Regions from separate parts of the Bacillus haynesii genome, predicted to be linked through region 2. Evidence: predicted binding sites of a transcription regulator. Region 2 holds the regulator's gene; each other region holds the start of a gene.
What was found. Region 2 encodes LexA, which represses DNA repair genes until DNA is damaged. Its sites were predicted from a motif close to CGAACATATGTTCG; they were not measured.

Region 1 (3,279 bases), 940 kb from region 2:
GCGTCAATATCAGGTTTCGGAGGTGGATATCGGATGGATTCAACCCTTTCCGCCTCGCATCGTTCAATGCGCGGTCGACCTCGCAGATCATGTCATCATCGATCGGAATGCCTTTGTTTAAACACTCATAAAAAGTGTATCCTTTAATATACTCCATTAATATATATGATGGCCCTGTTTCATATATATCAGGATAATAATTCGAATCAGAAAGCTTTTTGTAAATCTCAGCTTCCCTTGCGGCAATGTTCTTAAATTCGGGAAAAAAGACTTTAAGAGCCATTTCCCTGCCCTCTTCAGTCAGCTTAAAAACGTATGCGCTCCTGCCTTTCCCGATCAACTCCAGGTCATCGGGTTTTTGGACAAGTTTGTTGAACTTTTTTTTCGTATCATACTTTACGGCTTCTGCATAGGTTTGCGCCTTTTTCACGCTGAGCTCACCTTCTTTTTAAGGGCTGGTTTCAAACGAAAAACTCTCTATAATGTTGTTTATACATGAGAACGGGCGGTTTTGCACCTTAAATGCTTTTGAGTTCTTCATATTGGTTTGAAAATGTAACATTCGTAAACCGGTTGTCATCTAAAAAGAGATCGCTTGCTTTTTTAGATTAATTTTTAAAAGCGTTGGTCAAACTATAGATATGATCGTTAAGGCAAAAAAGAAGGTGATATTGATGAACAGCCGAAGCAAGTTCAAAATCGGTTTATTGCTTATTGGAAGTCTGCTGGCCGCGCTCAGCTTTCACCTGGAGGCCTTGGCCGAAAAGCCGGCTAAAGTTCAAATCCAGCTTGAAAAGGTTTATCTGGATGGAGACGTTGGAATCGAAAATAAAGTAGAGGCCGCTCGTACACTGGAAGACTTTAAAGCTGCCTATAAAGGGTGGCAGCTTATCGATCAGAAAAAGGGGTTTATTCTGTTTCGCAAACAGGTGGACGACATTTCTCCCCTCAGCAAAACAAACGGTTATATCGGAGTGACGGAAGACGGCGTAATTTCGACTTTTCACGGCCGCCCTGGCATATTATCAGAACCGATTCAATCGTTTTTTCAGATTGATATAAAGCGCCTGGAAAGTCGGATGGCGGATGATTTGCGCAAAGGGATACCATACCGCACGAAAAAGGAATTTGAACATGTCATTGAAGCCGTAAAATCATCCGGAAGCCAACATCATGTAAAAGATATGAAGACATGACGCTGTTATGTCTTTTTTCAGCTGCAAACAGAACCCTTTTTTAGCGAACATATGTTAACTTTTTCATTCTAGCTTTGCCTGTTTTGTGTTACAATGAAGAGCAGTCAAAGAGGTGAATGAACGTTGATCGAATTCGTAAAAGGGACGATTGATTATGTATCGCCCCAATATATTGTCATTGAAAACGGCGGGATCGGCTATCAGATCTTTACGCCAAATCCGTTTATTTATAAGAAAAACAGCAAAGAAACAATCTATACATACCATTATGTAAGAGAAGACACAAATGCGCTGTACGGCTTTTCAACAAGGGAAGAAAAGATGCTGTTTACGAAAATGCTGAATGTTACGGGAATCGGCCCAAAAGGAGCGCTTGCGATCCTCGCCTCCGGCGATCCGGGAGCGGTGATTGAAGCGATCGAGAATGAGGACGAAGCATTTCTCGTCAAATTCCCCGGCGTAGGCAAAAAAACGGCAAGGCAGATCATCCTTGATCTGAAAGGGAAGCTTGCAGATGCTGTTCCTGACATCGCGGCCGATCTGTTTAACCATGAAGAGCGGGAGCAAATTCATGAAGCGGAAACGGCTCTTGAGGAGGCGCTTGAAGCATTGAGGGCGCTCGGCTATTCCGACCGGGAAATTAAAAAAGTCCAGCCTCATTTGAAAAAGGAAGAGGCGCTTTCGACGGATCAATACGTTAAAAAAGCATTGCAAAAATTGTTAAAGTAAGGTGATATCATGGATGAGCGGCTTGTATCAAGTGAACTAGACAACCATGAATCAGCGATTGAGCAAAGTCTGCGTCCGCAAAGACTGGCGCAGTATATCGGCCAGGAAAAAGTGAAAGATAACCTCAAGGTTTTCATCGAAGCTGCGAAAATGCGGGAGGAAACCCTTGATCATGTCTTATTGTACGGGCCGCCGGGATTGGGAAAAACGACGCTCGCCGCGATCATCGCCAACGAAATGGGAGTCAATCTCAGAACGACGTCAGGTCCGGCAATCGAGCGCCCCGGCGATTTGGCGGCGATATTAACGGCTCTGGAGCCAGGTGACGTTTTATTTATTGACGAGATCCACCGCCTGCACCGTTCGATCGAAGAGGTGCTGTACCCTGCGATGGAAGATTTCTGCCTTGATATCGTGATCGGCAAAGGACCGTCGGCACGTTCTGTGAGGCTCGATCTTCCTCCTTTTACCCTTGTCGGCGCGACCACAAGGGTCGGGCTGTTAACCGCGCCTCTCAGGGACAGGTTCGGCGTTCTGTCGAGGCTTGAGTATTACACGCGTGACGAGCTTTCGGAAATCGTGATCAGAACGGCAGAGCTGTTTGAAGTCGACATCGATTCGCTCTCGGCTCTCGAAATCGCGAGACGGTCACGAGGGACGCCGCGGATTGCCAACAGGCTTTTGAGGAGGGTCCGGGATTTTGCCCAAGTGCTTGGAAACAGCTCCATCACGGAGGAAGTGGCGGTTGATGCGCTTGAACGCCTCCAGGTTGATAAACTCGGGCTTGACCATATCGACCGCAAGCTTTTGCTGGGCATGATCGAAAAATTTGGCGGCGGTCCCGTCGGCATCGATACAATTTCGGCTACCATCGGTGAGGAATCTCACACGATTGAGGATGTGTATGAGCCGTATCTTCTTCAAATCGGTTTTATTCAAAGAACGCCGCGGGGACGCATCGTAACCCCTGATGTTTACAGCCACTTTAAAATGGAGGTTCCGAACCATGACTGAATTTCCAAAGATTTTAATGGTGCTGGGCGCCGTCATTTTTGGCATCGGTTTATTCATGCAAGTCATCGGCAGGCTTCCCGGCGATATTTTTGTGAAAAAGGGAAACGTGACGTTTTTCTTTCCGGTTGTTACATGCATTGTCATCAGCATCATTCTGTCCGTGGTGTTTTCGTTTTTCGGACGAATGAAATGATGCGAAATTCAAGTCTATAGATAGAGTAAGGTGAAAAAAGATGAAAGTAGAATTATTCGATTTTGACTTGCCTGAACGCCTCATCGCACAGGTTCCTTTAAAAGAGCGGGATGCGTCCAGGCTGATGGTGCTGGATAAAAAAACAGG
Region 2 (3,279 bases):
GAGCGAGAAGCAATGACATGGCGCTCGGCAACCCGTTCAACGTGTTCCAATATAATGTCTTGCAGCGCATGATCGCTCAGGTCCTCGGTTATGAGCTGGGCGAATACATCTTCAATATAGGTGACTGCCACATCTATACCCGTCACATCGACAATTTAAACATTCAGATGAAACGCGAGCAGTATGAAGCGCCTAAGCTGTGGATCAACCCGGACATCAAAAACTTTTATGACTTTACAATCGATGATTTTAAATTAATTGACTATAAGCACGGCGACAAGCTGACATTTGAAGTTGCCGTATGAACAGGCGGATTTGCCGCCTGTTTTTTTGTTGGGGGAATGAATCATTTTCTGAAAATACGTTGCGTATCCGGCTGCCGCATGTATACTGACGGCAGCCGTGTTGACGTTTAGAGCGGATGCCAAAAGTACGTGCAGTTTAAAAAAGCTCGAAATCGAGCTTTTTCAAGGTTATGACGGAGCAGAAATGCAAACACCGGAGAGATTTTCGTCTAAACGTTCATTTACACAATCTAAACGTCTTTTTCACAAAGAACCCGAAAAGCAAAAACAATTCTCTCTTAATCTGTTAATGAAACCAGCATATACAAGGGGAGGTTGTTTTTGTCATGATCAAAAAATGGGCGGTTCATCTGCTGTTTTCCGCATTGGTACTGCTTGGGCTTTCGGGAGGCGCCGCATATTCTCCTCAGCAAGCCGAAGGTGCTGCAAGGTATGATGACATATTGTATTTTCCGGCATCGCGCTATCCAGAAACCGGCGCTCATATAAGCGATGCAATCAAAGCGGGGCATTCAGATGTCTGCACGATTGAAAGATCGGGAGCGGATAAGCGCCGCCAGGAATCATTGAAGGGGATTCCGACTAAGCCGGGCTTTGACCGTGATGAATGGCCGATGGCCATGTGTGAAGAAGGTGGCAAAGGAGCGTCGGTCAGATATGTAAGCTCATCGGATAACCGCGGAGCCGGCTCCTGGGTCGGGAACAGGCTGAGCGGTTACGCCGACGGGACCAGAATTTTGTTTATCGTTCAATAACAGGCAAACAACAAAAATATTTCCTTAGGGAAACATTTTTTGTTGACGTAAAAACCTTTATGGGGGATAATGGTAATGTAAGCATATTATCAATCCCTCTGTTTCAGGTTCGCATCCTTCATTGCCAAATGGATGTGAGCCTGTTTTTTCGTGAAAAAAAACCGCCGGTCGGCGGTTTTGCTGATGAGTCCGATTTTTAATGAACGGTGCGGAAAACGCCGATGACTTTTCCGAGAATCGTCACATTCTGAAGGATGATCGGCTCCATCGTCGGGTTTTCCGGCTGAAGGCGGATATGGGTTTCTTCTTTGTAAAACCGCTTAACAGTCGCTTCGTCGTCTTCGGTCATCGCAACGACGATATCTCCGTTGTTTGCGGTGTTCTGCTGCTTGACGATCACATAATCTTGATCAAGAATTCCGGCATCGATCATGCTTTCTCCCATGATCTCCAGCATGAAGACGTGCTCATCCGGCGGCACCAGGCGGTCGGGAAGCGGAAAGTATTCCTCAATGTTTTCGACTGCGGTAATCGGTGTACCGGCCGTCACCTTTCCGATGACCGGAACATTGACAACCTGGTTTTTCGGAATGTGAATTTCTTCCTCTGTATCGAGAATTTCGATCGCTCTCGGCTTCGTCGGATCCCTTCTGATCAATCCCTTCGTTTCAAGCCTTGCCAAGTGGCCGTGTACCGTCGAACTTGACGCCAGGCCGACCGCTTCTCCGATCTCCCTGACGGAAGGCGGATAGCCTTTGCGCTTCACTTCTTCTTTAATGAAACGCAAAATATCAAGTTGTCTTTTTGATAGCTTCGTCATTTTTTGCACCTCAAAACGTCGATTTTAGCTAGATTATAGCATGTTTTTCCTTTGAGTACAAACATAGGTTCGAAAAAAACAATTGACAGAAACATTTGTTCGTATGTATACTGAAATCATAAAACCGAACAAACATTCTGGGGTGATGGATATGAAAAGTGAATCATTGATTTTTGTCAGTCTGTTTACTGCTGTGATCAGCTGCTGTATTCTGTTTGTGTCTTTTGCCGGTAAAATCGAAGAAAGAAAGCAATATGTTAAAATAGAAGTGCAAGATGGCGATACATTGTGGGAGCTGGCCGACCGGATCAAAGGCGGAAAACCCGCAGACAAACAAAAATTCATTGAGTGGGTCGCCGATAAAAACAATCTGCCGACCTCTGTCATTAAGCCAGGTGATGTCTTGATCCTGCCGTTAGCCAAACAGCACTCCGATCAATATCAGCTTGCAGTTGTAGAATAAAAGATTGAGGGGATTTCCATGAATGCGATTATTTACACCAGGGTAAGCACTGCGAAGGAGCAGCAGGAAACCTCATTAAAGCGGCAGGAAGAAGAGCTTCAGTCGCTTGCCGCCGAACACGGGATGAACGTCGTGAACGTCATTTCCGAGCAGGCGAGCGGATATGAAATGGACCGCGACGGCGTCTTCGATCTGCTCGAGGAAATCAAAACATCAGATATTGACGCGGTTTTAATACAGGATGATACGCGGCTTGGCAGAGGGAATGCCAAAATTGCCCTTCTTCACTGTTTATATAAAGAAGGCGTTCAAATCTACACGCTGGCTCACCGCGGAAAGCTTGAGCTTTCCGAAGCGGACTCGATGGTTTTGGAGATTGTCGGCATTGTTGAGGAATACCAGCGGAAAATACATAACTTGAAGATTAAACGGGGAATGAAGAAGGCGGTCGAAAACGGCTACCGCCCGGAGAGGAACCTGAAACACCGCAATGAAGGCGGCGGGAGAGAGCGAATCGAAGCGCCTCTTTCAGAAATCGTCAGACTCAGGGAGAACAAGCTGACGTTTGCGGAGATTGCAGCCGTGTTGAGAGGGTTCGGATACAGCATTTCAAAAGCAACCGTTCACCGCCGCTACCAGGAGTATAAGGACGGCCTTGCAGACTAATCTGTTGTCAAACGAAAGCTGATTTAGTAGTATGATGGATATATACCGAATCAAAGGAGTATTTTATGATTTCTAAAGAAAAAATAGCCAGAATTAACGAGCTTGCCAAAAAAGCAAAGAGCGGATCTTTAACAGACGAAGAAAAAGCTGAACAGCAGAAGCTTCGCCAGGAATACCTTCAAGGCGTCCGCGCGTCTATGAAAAACACGTTGAAAACTGTGACGATTGTTGACCCTGAAGGTAATGATGTGACTCCTGAAAAGCTCAAAC
Region 3 (3,279 bases), 530 kb from region 2:
CCGGTAATAGGCAAATTGCAAAAACCTGTTTTCTGCCATCGCTTCACAAATGATTTCATTGAATTCTTCATATTTTTGTTCATCCAGGATCGGTTTTTTGAGTTTTTGAAAGCTTTCATGATATTCCCTGAGCAATTCCACGTGCTCAGGCAGCATCATCGAAACCCATTTGATACTGCCTCTGTCGCGAAGCATAAATGATTCTCCTTTCTATGCCTGATGGCCTCCGACCAATTTTGACCGCAGCCGGGCCGTCCCGGCGTTTGTATAGGAAACGGCCCGCAAAAGCGCTGTTGAGCCGTACCGTTCTCTGATGCCGTCCATCACATACCCGAGCTGCCGCTTCTTTTCCTGATCGGGGCGAAAAAGATCAAGCTGCATATTGGTGTCATCTTGAATATTGGACAAAGACACGGAAATTTTTCGAACCGTTTTGCCGGCATAAAACCGCTCGAACAGTGCCAGACATGTGTGGTAGAGATCAAGCGTGATATTTGAAGGGCTTTCCATTGTTTTTGAACGGTAAAATCCGCCGCCAAGCTCATCGCGGCTGTATTCGACGCCAAGACTGACGGTCCGGCCTGCCTGGCGGTGGGCGCGCGCCCTTTTGGCCACTTCCTCACACATTTCAAGAATGACATGCTTGACTTCATCCGGATTCGGATAATCGCGAAGCAGAATCTGGCTTTTTCCATAGCTGACCTGCCCCTCCATGATCGGCGCTCCGATCGCGGAAAGATCGATGCCCCAGGCGTGATAATAGAGCTGGTTTCCCATCACCCCGAATGTTTTCTCGAGCCGCCTGAGATCATAGTGTGCCAGCTGGCCGACTGTAAAAATCCCCATCCGGTTTAACGTCTTTTCCAGCCTTGAGCCGATTCCCCACATGCGGCGCAGCGGAGACAGCGGCCACAGCTTCGTTTTCACGTCTTCGTAGCCCCAGACGGCCACCCCGTCTGCTGATTTTTTCGCTTCAAGGTCAAGGCACAGCTTTGCCATCAGCAGATTCGGTCCGATTCCGACAGCACAGGGAAGGCCAAACTCCCTTTCCATATCATCTTGAATTTTCATCGCAATCGTTCGGGCGTCTCCCCACATGCTCTCAACACCGTCCACCTGAATAAAGCTTTCATCCACGCTGTACGTATGAATGGCATCAGGCGGCACATAGCGGCAGAACAGCCGGGTGAGCTCAGTAGAAACACGGACAAACAGCCCCATCTTCGGATTGACCAGCTTGATGCGCGGATCATCCGGCAGCTGATAAAGCCTTGTTCCCGTTTGAACGCCGAACTCTCTTTTCAGAGCCGGAGAAGCAGCAAGAACGATGCTCCCCTGCCGCTCCGTGTTTCCGACAACCGCCAAGAAGCAAGTCATCGGATCAAGTCCGAGCAGGACTGCGGCACAGCTTGCATAAAAGCTCCGCATATCAACGCACAAAACCGAACGCGACGGATATTGACTGTAATCCATATCTCTCCCTCCAGCAAGAACTGATGTTCGCACAATTAGTGTATGAATACTATACTCCGAATATACGTTCGATTTCCAGGCGTAATTTTATCCAAAGAAAATCCTGGATGAAAGCAATAAAAAACACCTTCTTTGGAAAGAAGATGACATGGTTGATCATTCCAGTTCGGAATGTTGCCGCATTCAGTTTTGATGGTTCAAATTGAAAGCTCCCTTGAGAACATCTGTTTTTCTTAGTAAGATAAAAGAAAAAGCGCTCCTAAAGGAGAAAACAAATGGATGAGAAACTGATTGAAAAAATGCTCGGACAGGCGCTGAAGCAGTACGGACGCAATGTTGCAACCGATCCGCTCAGCCCCGGTGAAAAAGAAATCCTGAAGCTGGCTTTGCAGGAAAGGCGGATCGAGGAACCGAATGAAGGGCTGCATGCCCATATCGAGGATGTCATCTATGATTATGTCACAAATCAAGGCTTGTTCTCATCATAAATCGATTTTTCCTTTCGGCTTCCTTTATACGGGAAGCCTTTTATCACCCAGCATTTAGAAATTCCTCTATTCACCGCCATCTGTTTCATGTATGATAACAAATAAAAACGTAACGGAGAGTTTATCATGAAACAAAAATGGCAGAACATCCACCCGCTCAGCTGGACCATTATTGTCGGAACCATTTTTGGACGTATGGGCACAGCCATGAGCATCCCTTTTTTAGCAATTTATTTGACACAAGTGAAAGGCGCCTCTTCCGGCTTTGCCGGCGCCGTCATTGCAGCGAGCTCTCTGATCGGAATTGCGGCAAGCTTTTACGGCGGGTACTTATCAGACCGGTTCGGCCGGAAAACCATCATGCTCGTTTCGATTTTCGGCTGGACGTTCGTGTTCGCCGGTTTTGCACTCGCCGATCATGTCTGGACATTCTTTGTCATGAATGCCTTAAACGGATTATGCCGCGCTTTGTTTGAACCGACTTCAAGAGCGCTGCTTTCAGACGTATCCAAACCCGAAACGCGCCTTTTCGTCTTTAATCTCCGCTATACTGCGATCAACCTCGGCGTCGTCTTCGGTCCGCTTTTAGGCCTGTATCTCGGATCTTCCAAAACGACGCTGCCGTTTTTCATTGCAGCGTTCATTTATTTTATTTATGCGGCGGTGCTGGTCATTCAATTTAAACACCATACCGTACCGGCAACTGAGCGTAATAAGCGTATAAAAGTGCGGGACGCGCTGGAGGTGACAAAAGCAGACCGGGTATTTACGATTACGCTAATCGGTTCGATTCTTTGTTTGTTCGGTTATTCCCACTTCACATCGACGCTTGCACAATACATGGCGGCCAGCCCTTTCATCGAAGACGGGACGAAAGTGTTCGGCATGATGCTGACGCTGAATGCCTTGGCCGTGCTTGCCGTACAGTACCCGATCGTACATATCGCCAAACGGTTTTCACCGATTTTATCGCTGATTGCAGGAAATGTGCTGATTAGCGGAAGCCTGTTCAGCCTCTCGTTTTTCCATGATCTATGGTCTATCGTCTTGATCATTATCGTGTTTACGATCGGGGAAGTGCTTCTCTTTTCGATGATGGATTTACTGGTCGACCGGATTGCCCGGCCTGAGTTGAAAGGCACTTACTTCGGGGCTATGGGCTTCACCCAGCTGGGAAGCGTGGTCGGTCCTTGGGCGGGGGGAATGCTGCTGGACGCCTTTGGAGCGGAAAAACCGTTTTTCACTTTTGCAATTCTGTCTGCTGTCACCATTTGCGGCGTTCCTTTCTTGGTAGCAGCCTTCCGGAAACTCAAAATAG

Region 1: ruvA (Holliday junction branch migration protein RuvA) is a predicted target of LexA. The motif match lies at 1,241-1,254, and genes of this name have one in related genera.
Region 3: H2R00_RS02800 (Y-family DNA polymerase) is a predicted target of LexA. The motif match lies at 1,531-1,544, and genes of this name have one in related genera.

The regions. Positions count from the first base shown of each region.
Region 1 covers NZ_CP059494.1:164,822-168,100, forward strand. Annotated here, with positions in the region: gene H2R00_RS00800 (protein kinase family protein) at 1-430, opposite strand, end outside; gene H2R00_RS00805 (intercompartmental signaling factor BofC) at 675-1,196, shown strand; gene ruvA (Holliday junction branch migration protein RuvA) at 1,320-1,925, shown strand; gene ruvB (Holliday junction branch migration DNA helicase RuvB) at 1,935-2,939, shown strand; gene H2R00_RS00820 (DUF2905 domain-containing protein) at 2,932-3,132, shown strand; gene queA (tRNA preQ1(34) S-adenosylmethionine ribosyltransferase-isomerase QueA) at 3,173-3,279, shown strand, end outside.
Region 2 covers NZ_CP059494.1:1,105,300-1,108,578, reverse strand. Annotated here, with positions in the region: gene H2R00_RS05375 (thymidylate synthase) at 1-305, shown strand, start outside; gene H2R00_RS05370 (NucA/NucB deoxyribonuclease domain-containing protein) at 632-1,060, shown strand; gene lexA (transcriptional repressor LexA) at 1,257-1,880, opposite strand; gene yneA (cell division suppressor protein YneA) at 2,032-2,343, shown strand; gene H2R00_RS05355 (YneB family resolvase-like protein) at 2,362-3,009, shown strand; gene H2R00_RS05350 (DUF896 domain-containing protein) at 3,075-3,279, shown strand, end outside.
Region 3 covers NZ_CP059494.1:575,608-578,886, reverse strand. Annotated here, with positions in the region: gene H2R00_RS02805 (YolD-like family protein) at 1-195, opposite strand, end outside; gene H2R00_RS02800 (Y-family DNA polymerase) at 211-1,473, opposite strand; gene H2R00_RS02795 (YqzH family protein) at 1,749-1,961, shown strand; gene H2R00_RS02790 (MDR family MFS transporter) at 2,088-3,279, shown strand, end outside.